Regions from separate parts of the Aurantimonas sp. genome, predicted to be linked through region 1. Evidence: predicted binding sites of a transcription regulator. Region 1 holds the regulator's gene; the other holds the start of a gene.
What was found. Region 1 encodes HrcA, which represses chaperone genes, less so after heat shock. Its sites were predicted from a motif close to GTTAGCACTCNCNNNNNGNGAGTGCTAAC; they were not measured.
Positions count from the first base shown of each region.

Region 2: a site for HrcA is predicted at 1,959-1,987, ahead of groES (co-chaperone GroES). Genes of this name have one in related genera too.

Region 1 covers NZ_CAXPJM010000020.1:94,578-100,099, forward strand. The annotation lists gene hemW (radical SAM family heme chaperone HemW) at 1-400, opposite strand, end outside; gene rdgB (RdgB/HAM1 family non-canonical purine NTP pyrophosphatase) at 397-1,041, opposite strand; gene rph (ribonuclease PH) at 1,038-1,763, opposite strand; gene hrcA (heat-inducible transcriptional repressor HrcA) at 2,027-3,136, shown strand; gene grpE (nucleotide exchange factor GrpE) at 3,258-3,986, shown strand; gene ACEQX1_RS08875 (DUF411 domain-containing protein) at 4,067-4,525, shown strand; gene folD (bifunctional methylenetetrahydrofolate dehydrogenase/methenyltetrahydrofolate cyclohydrolase FolD) at 4,581-5,501, opposite strand.
Region 2 covers NZ_CAXPJM010000037.1:149,005-154,526, reverse strand. The annotation lists gene ACEQX1_RS14735 (bifunctional riboflavin kinase/FAD synthetase) at 1-859, opposite strand, end outside; gene ACEQX1_RS14730 (TIGR01459 family HAD-type hydrolase) at 859-1,749, opposite strand; gene groES (co-chaperone GroES) at 2,050-2,346, shown strand; gene groL (chaperonin GroEL) at 2,430-4,085, shown strand; gene ACEQX1_RS14715 (Rrf2 family transcriptional regulator) at 4,226-4,645, shown strand; gene ACEQX1_RS14710 (sulfite exporter TauE/SafE family protein) at 4,846-5,522, shown strand, end outside.

The DNA of each region.
Region 1 (5,522 bases):
CGCCGGCCTCGCGATAGCCGCGGAACCGCTCCGCCTCGACGCTCGACGGATTGGCCTCCAGCGTGATTTCGGCACCGTCGGCGATCGTCCAGTTGGCGGCCACGGCATCGAGGATCCGGCCGACCGTCGCCGGCTCCATCAGCGATGGCGTACCACCGCCGAGGAAGACCGAGGTGACCGTTTCACCCGCCGAGCGGCGGGCCATCTCGGCCAGTTCCCGCTCGAACGCCGCCGCATAGCGCTCCTGATCCACCGGCTTATGGCGGACATGGCTGTTGAAGTCGCAATACGGGCATTTGGCCGCGCAGAACGGCCAATGCACATAGACGCCGAACCCCGGCGCGCGCGATTGCGGCTCGAAGGCGAGAACGTCACGGCCTGGGCGGGAATGGATCGTCATTCGACTCCGAGTGCGTCGCGCGCGAATTTCTGGAATGCCCGGGCCCGATGCGACATGGCGGTCGGCTGGCCGGGCTTCCAGGCGTGTTTTTCCGCCGACATCATCTCGCCGAAGGTCCGGTCGCTGCCGTCGGGCAGGAAGATCGGATCGTAGCCGAAGCCGAGCTCGCCGCGCGGCGGCCAGACGATGGTCCCCTCGACCTCGCCGCGGAAGAGATGCGTGCCGCCGGCCGGATCCGCAAGGCACAGAACCGCGACGAATTTCGCCCGGCGCTGCTCCGGCGTCGTGGCGCCGGCCGCCTGCAGCTTTTCCTCGACATTGCGCATTGCCATGGCGAAATCGCGATCCGGGCCGCCCCATCGCGCCGAATAGATGCCGGGATCGCCGTTCAGCGCGTCGATGGCGATGCCGGAATCGTCCGACAGCGACACGAGACCGGTGGCGCGCATGGCGGCCAGTGCCTTGAGCTCGGCATTGGCCTCGAAGGTCGTGCCGGTCTCTTCGGGATCCTCGAGGCCCTTTTCCTTCGCCGAGGTCACCTCGAAGCCGAAGGGCTCCATCAGCTCGCGGATTTCCCAGATCTTTCCGATGTTGTGGCTGGCGACGAGAAGCGGGCCGTCCTTCGGGTCGAGACGTTTCATTGCGCGGCCTCGATGGCCTGGCGCTGCATGCCGACGAGATCGTTGATCCCCTTGCGGGCGAGATCGAGGAGCTTGAGGAACTCGTCCTGCGAGAACGGCGTGCCCTCGGCGGTGCCCTGGATCTCGACGATGCCGCCGGAGCCGGTCATGACGAAATTGGCGTCGGTCTCGGCGGCGGAATCCTCCGGGTAGTCGAGGTCGAGCACCGGCTCGCCCTTGTAGATGCCGCAGGAGATCGCCGCGACGTGGTCCTTCAGCACCTTGGCCGGATCGACCATGGCGCGCTGGCCCATCCATGCGAGGCAGTCGGCCAGTGCGACGTAGCCGCCGGTGATCGCCGCCGTGCGGGTGCCGCCATCGGCCTGGATGACGTCGCAATCCACGGTGATCTGGCGCTCGCCCAGCGCCTGCAGGTCGACGACCGCGCGCAGGCTGCGACCGACGAGGCGCGGGATTTCCTGGGTGCGGCCCGACTGCTTGCCGGACGCCGCCTCGCGGCGCATCCGGTCGCCCGTGGCGCGCGGCAGCATGCCGTATTCGGCCGTCACCCAGCCCTTGCCGGAATTCTTCAGCCAGCCCGGCACGCGCTCTTCAAGGCTCGCCGTGCACAGGACATGGGTGTCGCCGAACCGGACGAGGCACGAGCCCTCGGCATGACGCGAGTAGTTCCGCTCGAGGCTGACGGGCCGCAATTCGTCGAAGGCGCGTTTGGATGGCCGCATGATGAGGTCCTGACAATCGGTCCTGGAGAAGGGAATAGATGCTTCGGGTTGCGCCGGGCTTGTATCGGCGATGACCCGGCGGATCAAAGATTTTCGCGTCGCTGTCATGGCGGGGCGGTGCGCGATGGCGGAAGATCGCTCGGAAAGGCGCCCGCGCGGAGGGCTATCGCGGCCGGACGGCTTGGCGAGGGCCCGAGCATTCCCTATAGTCCGGTCATGCGGGAAACGATATAGTCCGGTCATGCGGGAAACGATGCGACGCCATGACTGAATTCCGTTTGCCTGTCAGCGATTTGGCTTCCGGAGCACTGCCGCTGGACGAGCGCTCGCGGGAAATCTTCCGGCTGATCGTCGAAAGCTATCTCGACATCGGCGAGCCGGTGGGCTCGCGCATGCTGTCGCGGCTTTTGACCAACGCGCTGTCGCCGGCCTCGATCCGCAACGTGATGAGCGATCTGGAAGCACTCGGCCTGATCTATGCGCCGCATGTCAGCGCCGGACGCATGCCGACCGAACTGGGCCTGCGCTTCTTCGTCGACGCCTTTCTGGAAGTCGGCGATCTCGGCTCCTCCGAGCGCGAGGAGATCGAGGAGAAGGTGCGGGTGTCGGGCGACGGTCGCCCGTTCGAATCGCTTCTGACCGAGGCGAGCCAGCTTTTGTCCGGCCTGTCGCGCGGCGCCGGCATCGTGCTCACCTCCAAGGCCGATCTGCGCCTCAAGCATATCGAATTCATCCGGCTGGAGCCGACGCGCGCGCTGGCGGTGCTGGTCGGCGCCAATGGCGAGGTGGAAAACCGCATTCTCGACCTGCCGGCCGGCGTCACCGCCTCGCAGCTCGTCGAGGCAGGGAACTTCCTCAACGCCCATATCGTCGGCCGCACGCTGGGCGAGGCGAGCGAGGAGATCGCCCGGCTGAAGGACGACACGTCCAGTGCCCTCGATCTCCTGTCGCGCCAGCTCGTCGAAAAGGGGCTGGCGGTCTGGTCCGGCGCCTCGGCCGACCAGCCGGCGCGGCTGATCGTGCGCGGTCGCGCAAATCTTCTGGAGAACGTCACCGCCTCCGAGGACATCGAGCGGCTGCGCCTGCTCTTCGACGACCTGGAGACCAAGAGCGGCATCATCGAGCTTCTGGGCCTTGCCGAGAAGGGCAATGGCGTGCGGATCTTCATCGGGTCGGAGAACAAGCTGTTCTCGCTGTCCGGATCCTCGCTGGTGGTCGCGCCCTATCAGGGCGGCGGCGAGAGCGTCATCGGCGCGGTCGGGGTGATCGGCCCGACCCGGCTCAACTACAAGCGCATCGTGCCGATGGTGGACTACACCGCGCGCATCGTATCGCGGCTTCTGACCTCCGGCGCGGCCGCCCGCGAGGCTTGATTTTCCGTCCCGTCAATTCGATATGCGGCGCGACAACGATTTTCCGCCGCGCTGCGCGGTTCGCGTGGGGACCCCCACCGCCGGACTTGCGCAGCCAGGCCCCGACACGAGGTGATGACGCATGAGCGATACCGGCAAGCGCGAACACGACGAAGCCCGCAACCGGGCGGCTGACCCGGCCGCCCGCGATCGCGCCGACCCGGCGAGCGAGGCCGAGGCGCGGCGCGCGGCGGCCAATGCCAACGCCGAAGGCAGCGGCTATGCGGACGCCGCCAGCGGCTTTGCCGACGCCGATGCGGCGGCCAGCGCCGATGCCGAGCGCATCGCGGCGCTGGAAGCCGAGAACGCCGACGTCAAGGATCGCCTGCTGCGGCTGGCCGCCGACATGGAAAACCTGCGCCGGCGGACCGAGCGCGAGGTCAAGGATGCGCGCACCTACGCGGTGACCGGCTTTGCCCGCGAGATCCTGTCGGTCGCCGACAATCTGCGCCGCGCGCTGGAAGCGGTGCCGGCCGAAGCCAAGGCCGATGGCGAGGGTGGTCTGGCCGGCCTCATCGACGGCGTCGAGGTGACCGAGCGGTCGCTAATCAGCACGCTGGAGAAGCACGGCGTCAAGAAGCTCGACCCGGAAGGCCAGCGCTTCGATCCGAACTTCCACCAGGCGATGTTCGAGATCCCGAACACCGAAGTGCCGAACGGCACCGTCCTGCAGGTCGTGCAGGCGGGCTATGCCATCGGCGAGCGCGTGCTGCGCCCGGCCATGGTCGGCGTCTCCAAGGGCGGGCCGAAGGCCTCTGCCGCCAAGGCCGAGGCGGACGCCGCCCCGCAGGATGCCGGCGACACCATCTGATCGCCACAAAGCCCGCCGACGCTTTTCCGTATCGCGGGGACCAGTTCGCGATACGGATGCCAGGCAAGGACAGGCGACTTATGACGAAGACCATCCTCCCGTTCGCGGTTTCAGCCGGACTGCTCGTGCTCGGCACGCTGGCGGTGAAGGCCGATCACGCCGACCGGCACATGTCGGTCTGGAAGTCGCCGACCTGCGGTTGCTGCGAGGCCTGGACGGACATTGCCCGCGCGCATGGCTTCGACGTCACGGTCACGAACACCGACGAACTGACGCCGATCAAGCGCGCGGCGAAGGTGCCGGCGGCGATGGAAGGCTGCCACACGGCCAGGATCGAAGGCTACGTCATCGAGGGCCATGTGCCCATGGATGCGATCGACCGGCTCCTCGCCGAGCGTCCCGCACTGGCCGGCCTGTCGGCGCCTGGCATGCCGATGGGCTCGCCCGGCATGGGCGACGATCCGGATGCCCGTTACGACGTCTACGGCTTCGGCGGCGAAGGCGGTCCGACCGTCTATCAGGCTGTCGGCCCCCGCTGACCGCGTACCAATTTCGGACAGGATAGAGCGTCGCGCCTGATCCTGGTGGCCCGGCTCAGAAGCGCGGCGGCGTACGACCGGCGGCGCGGCAGGCCGCCACCAGCGTGTTGGCCATCAGCATGGCGATGGTCATAGGCCCGACGCCGCCCGGCACCGGCGTGATCGCCGCGGCCTTCTGCGATGCGGCCTCGAACGCCACATCGCCCACCAGCTGGGTCTTCGCCGAGCCGTCCGGATTGTTACCCTTCTCGGGGGCGTCGATCCGGTTGATGCCGACATCGATGACCACGGCCCCCTCCTTCACATAGTCCGCGCCGATCATCTCCGGCCGTCCGACCGCGGCGACCAGGATATCCGCATTCCGGCAGAGGGCGGGCAGGTCCTTCGTACGCGAATGGGCGATGGTGACGGTGGCGTTGGCGGCGAGGAGAAGCTGCGCCATCGGCTTGCCGACGATGTTGGAGCGGCCGACGATCACCGCGTTGCGGCCCGACAGATCGTCGCCGAGGACGTCGCGGATCAGGATCATCGAGCCGGCCGGCGTGCACGGCACGAAAGCCTCGTCGATCGCGCCGGTGGACAACCGCCCGACATTGACGAGGTGGAAGCCGTCGACGTCCTTGTCGGCGTCGATGGCCTGGATCACCTTGCCCTCGTCGATCTGCTGCGGCAGCGGCAGCTGGACGAGAATGCCGTGGATCTCGGGATCGGCGTTGAGCTCGGCGATCAGCTCGAGCAGTGCCGCTTCGGACGTGTCGGCGTCGAGCACGTGCTTGACCGACTTGAAGCCGCATTCGACCGCGCGCCTGGCCTTGGAGCCGACATAGACCTGGCTGGCCGGGTCCTCGCCGACGATCACCACGGCCAGTCCGGGCTGAAGGCCCGTCTCGGCGGTCAGGGACGTCGTTGCCGCAGTGACCTCCTCGATGATCCGCGCCGCGCGCGCCTTGCCGTCGATCCGCCGTGCTTCGGCCATGGTGCCGTATCCTTCCTGTCC
Region 2 (5,522 bases), on a different contig from region 1:
CGCCGCGCAGGAAACCGAACAGCGACACCGAAACGGTCTCGCCATAAAGATCGCCCGAAAAGTCGAACAGGAAGGTCTCGAACAGCGCCGCGCCATTGTCGAAGGTCGGGCGGCGGCCGAAGCTCGCCACGCCGTCATGCAGCGTGCCGTCAGCACGGCGCAGGCGCACCGCGTAGATGCCGTGCTTCAACAGGCTGTCCGGCTCGATGACCATGTTGGCGGTCGGATAGCCCAGCGTGCGGCCGAGCCTGGCACCGCCGACCACCTCGCCGGCAATCGTCCAGCGATAGCCGAGCAGCCCCGCGGCCTCGGCGACGGTGCCCTCCCCGAGGCAGTCGCGGATCCGGCTCGACGACACCGTCTCGCCGCCCTCGTCGACGAAGGCCGGCACCAGGGTGGCGCCGAAGCCATGCATCCGGCCCGCCTCGGCCAGCGTCTCGGGCGTGCCGCCCCGCTTGGCGCCATAATGGAAGTCGAAGCCGGCAACCACGTGATGGGCGCCCATCGCCTCGACCAGCACGGTCTCTACGAAGGCTTCCGGCGCAAGACCGGCGAATTCGCGGGTGAACCCCTGTTCGACCACCGCGTCGAAGCCGAGCATCTCCAGGAGGCGCGCCTTCATCGGCGCCGGCGTCAGCCGCGCCACCGGCTGGTCGGGCCGGAACACCGAGCGCGGATGCGGCTCGAAGGTCAGGCAGACGAGCGGCCGTCCTTCGGCCGCCGCGATGGTCCGGGCCTCTCCCAGGACGGCCTGATGGCCGCGATGCACGCCGTCGAAATTGCCCACCGCCACGACGGCGCCGCGCAGATCCGCCGGCACGTCCGCGACCGAGCCGAGACGCGCGATCGCGTCTGGCATCATGTCAGGGCAGCCATGAAGTAGCGCGCCGTCAGGCCGCGTTCCGAGAGGACGGCGGCGACGGTCTGCGTCGCCGAATCCGCCGACGCCAGTTCCTCGCCGTGGATGCCGTCGGTGATCAGCAGTGCGTCGGCGCCGAAATCGTTGGCGCCCTTCACGTCGGTCATCAGCCCGTCGCCGATCGCCAGCACCCGCGACGAGGACTTAAGATCGAGGACGCGCGACGCGACGTCGTAGATCGGCCGGTGCGGCTTGCCGGCGAGGCGCACCGTGCCGCCGATCAGGCTGTAGTCGCGCGCCAGCGCCCCGGAACACGGAATCAGCCGTTCGCCGCGATGCACGACGATGTCCGGATTGGCGCAGATCATCGGCAGGTCGAGCGCCTGCAGCCGGGCCAGCATGTCGGCATAGTCCGCCGGCGTCTCGACCTCGTCATTGTAAAGGCCCGTGACGATCACCGCCCTCGCCTCGGCCTCGCCGACCAGATCGACGTCGATACCGGCGAAGAGGTCGTAGTCGCGCTCCGGCCCGATGTGGAAGACCGGCCCCGCGACATCGGCGATCAGGGCGCGCGTGGCGTCGCCGGAGGTGACGATCGCGTCATAGGCGTCGTGGGAGAAATCCATCGTGCCGAGCTGCGCAACGACCCCGGCCGACGGGCGCGGCGAGTTGGTCAGGAGCACCACCTTGACGCCCGCCGCACGCGCCGCAGTCAGCGCCGCCTCGGCGGCCGGATGCTTGACGACGCCGTTGTGGACGACGCCCCAGACGTCGCAGAAGATCGCGTCGTAGTCGCCGGCGATCTCGGCCAGCGCGGCGATCGGCCGGACGTCCTGCGGCGGTCGGACGGTATCCGCCCCGCGGCCGGTGTCGGAGAGAGAAGTTTCCATCGGTGTCCACGCTGCCATTGCCTGTCCCGTGCCGATAGAGGCGGCCTGCCGACCGGTCAAGGCGAAGCGCTGTCGCAAGCGCCTGCACCTGCCGCATCAACCCCGCCCAGGGATGCCGGGCCGATCCCGCACGGCGATTAACGAAACTTCGATGACGCGATGCGCCGACCGCTTGACACCGCGCCGGCTGCGACACTATCTCCATCGTCGTTAGCACTCGCCCCAGGTGAGTGCCAGTTGTTCACGCCGGATGCCGAAAAGCGGGTCCGGCCATATCCGTCAACGAAGGGTTCAACGAACATGGCAGCTGTGAATTTCCGTCCTCTGCACGACCGCGTCGTGGTCCGTCGGGTGGAATCCGAAGCCAAGACGGCTGGCGGCATCATCATTCCGGACACCGCCAAGGAGAAGCCGCAGGAGGGCGAGATCGTCGCCGTCGGTTCCGGTGCTCGTGACGATTCGGGCAAGGTCGTGCCGCTGGACGTGAAGGCGGGCGATCGCGTCCTCTTCGGCAAGTGGTCGGGCACCGAGGTCAAGCTGAACGGCGAAGACTTCCTGATCATGAAGGAATCCGACATCATGGGCGTCGTCGCCTGATCAGGCGCCTGCGATTTCCGTAATTCCACGAAACTTCGAAACGGCGCGGCCTGATCAGATGGCGCGCCCGGGAGAATACGAACATGGCAGCTAAAGAAGTAAAGTTCGGCCGCGACGCACGTGAGCGCATGCTGCGTGGCGTCGACATTCTTGCCGACGCGGTCAAGGTGACCCTCGGCCCGAAGGGCCGTAACGTCGTCATCGACAAGTCCTTCGGCGCCCCGCGCATCACCAAGGACGGTGTCTCGGTCGCCAAGGAGATCGAGCTCGAGGACAAGTTCGAGAACATGGGCGCCCAGATGGTGCGCGAAGTGGCCTCGAAGACCAACGACAAGGCCGGTGACGGCACGACCACCGCGACGGTTCTCGCCCAGGCGATCGTCCGCGAGGGTGCCAAGGCCGTTGCCGCCGGCATGAACCCGATGGACGTCAAGCGCGGCATCGACGCGGCCGTTCTGAAGGTCGTCGAGGCGCTCGGCGTTGCCGCCCGCTCGATCGACACCTCGGACGAAGTCGCCCAGGTCGGCACCATCTCCGCCAATGGCGAGAAGGAAATCGGCGAGATGATCGCCTCGGCCATGCAGAAGGTCGGCAACGAGGGTGTCATCACCGTCGAGGAAGCCAAGACCGCCGAGACCGAGCTCGAAGTCGTCGAAGGTATGCAGTTCGACCGCGGCTACCTGTCGCCGTACTTCGTGACCAACCCGGAGAAGATGGTCGCCGAGCTCGAGGATTGCTACATCCTCCTGCACGAGAAGAAGCTCTCCAACCTCCAGGCGCTGCTGCCGGTCCTCGAGTCCGTCGTGCAGTCCTCCAAGCCGCTCCTCATCATCGCCGAGGACGTCGAGGGCGAGGCCCTGGCCACGCTGGTCGTCAACAAGCTGCGTGGCGGCCTGAAGATCGCGGCCGTCAAGGCACCGGGCTTCGGCGATCGCCGCAAGGCCATGCTTGAGGACATCGCTGTCCTGACGGGCGGTACGGTCATCTCCGAGGACGTCGGCATCAAGCTCGAGAACGTCACCCTCGACATGCTCGGCCGCGCCAAGAAGGTCTCGATCACCAAGGAAAACACCACCATCGTCGATGGTGCCGGTGAGAAGACCCAGATCGAAGCCCGCGTCGGCCAGATCAAGGGTCAGATCGAGGAGACCACCTCGGACTACGACCGCGAGAAGCTCCAGGAGCGTCTTGCCAAGCTCGCAGGCGGCGTCGCCGTCATCCGCGTCGGCGGTGCGACGGAAGTCGAAGTCAAGGAGAAGAAGGATCGCGTCGACGACGCCCTCAACGCGACCCGTGCGGCCGTCGAAGAAGGTATCGTGGCCGGTGGTGGCGTCGCGCTGCTGCGCGCTTCCAACGCCGTCACCATCAAGGGCATCAATGCCGACCAGGACGCCGGCATCGCCATCGTCCGCAAGGCGCTTCAGGCTCCGATCCGTCAGATCGTCCAGAACGCCGGTGCGGAAGGCTCGATCATCGTGGGCAAGATCCTCGAGAACGAGTCCCTGTCCTTCGGCTACAACGCCGCGACGGGCGAGTATGGCGACATGATCCAGATGGGCATCGTCGATCCGGTCAAGGTCGTTCGCTCGGCTCTCCAGGACGCGGCATCGGTCGCCGGCCTGCTGGTCACCACCGAAGCCATGATCTCGGAGGCTCCGAAGAAGGAGTCGGCCGGCGGCGGCGGTGGCATGCCGGGTGGCATGGGCGGCATGGGTGGCATGGGCGGTATGGACTTCTAAGAAGTCCGAACCGGCCGGACATTCATCCGGACTATCGAGGGGCTCGGCATCGCCGGGCCCCTTTTTACGTGCGCTCTCCCCTTGCCTTCCCCCGGCAGCACCGGCTTGCCCGGCCGCGCCCGCCTTGCGATAGACATGCCATGATCTCGCAGCGCGCCCGCTACGCCATCCGCTCCCTGAGGAACATCGCGCCGCGGGCCGCGCCCGTGTCGGCCGCCGTCATCGCCGCCGAAGAGCAGATTCCGCGCAAGTTTCTCGAAGCGATCCTGGCCGAGCTGAAACAGGCCGGCCTCCTCGTCAGCCTGCGGGGGGCGCGTGGCGGCTACCGCCTGGCACGGCCCGGCGACCAGATCAGCTTCGCCGATGTCCTGCGCGTCGTGGACGGTCCGCTGGCGCTGGCCCCTTGCGCGTCCCGCACCGCCTATCGCCGTTGCGAGGATTGTCGCGACGTGGAGACCTGCGAGACCCGCACCGCGCTTCTGGCGGTGCGCGACGCCACCGCCGCCATTCTGGAAGCCCGGCATTTCGGCGACGGGGACCGGACCGACGATCCCGTCTAGGCCGGGATGCACCCCATCCGCCCCGGCGTCCGCCCTGGCATATGCGGTCGCACCGCTCGCGGCGTCGAAGATGAGCGATCTCATGGGTCGGCGAAATACGCACAGGATGTGCGCGCGGCAGCCCCTCTGCCGAACTTCTATTCCTATCCAGGAGATAGGAATAAGGTAGCCTGATCCGGTCTCCAACGACCGGGTCTTCCATGAGCGACTTCCTCCTGTTTCTTGCCGTCGGCTTCCTCGCCCAGCTCGTCGATGGCGCGCTCGGCATGGCTTACGGCATCGTCTCCTCCACCGTGCTCCTGTCCTTCGGCGTCGCGCCCGCCGCGGCCTCGGCCTCGGTCCACACGGCCGAACTCTTCACCACGGCGGCGTCGGGCACCGCGCATCTCGCCAACCGCAATGTCGACTGGAGGCTGTTCTGGCGCCTCGTGCCCCTCGGCATTCTCGGCGGCGTTCTCGGCACGTACGTCCTGACCAGCATCTCCGGCAGCATCCTGCGCCCCTATGTCGGCGCCTATCTGGCGGTGATCGGCGTCTATCTTCTCGTCCGCTCGTTCCGGAAAATCCCCAGCAAGCCGGTTTCGCCTGCGACCTCCATGCCGCTGGCCGCCTGCGGCGGCTTCCTCGACGCGGTCGGCGGCGGCGGCTGGGGACCGATCGTGACCTCCGGCCTGCTCGGCGCCGGCGGCCAGCCGCGCTACGTCATCGGCACGGTCAACACGGCCGAGTTCCTCGTCACCCTCTCGGTCTCGCTGACCTTCGTCTTCGCGCTCGTCACCGGACATTGGGAGGAGGCCGGCGATCTGACGACCCACGGCCTCGCGATTCTCGGCCTGATCGTCGGCGGCGTCGCGGCGGCGCCCTTCGCCGGCGTGAT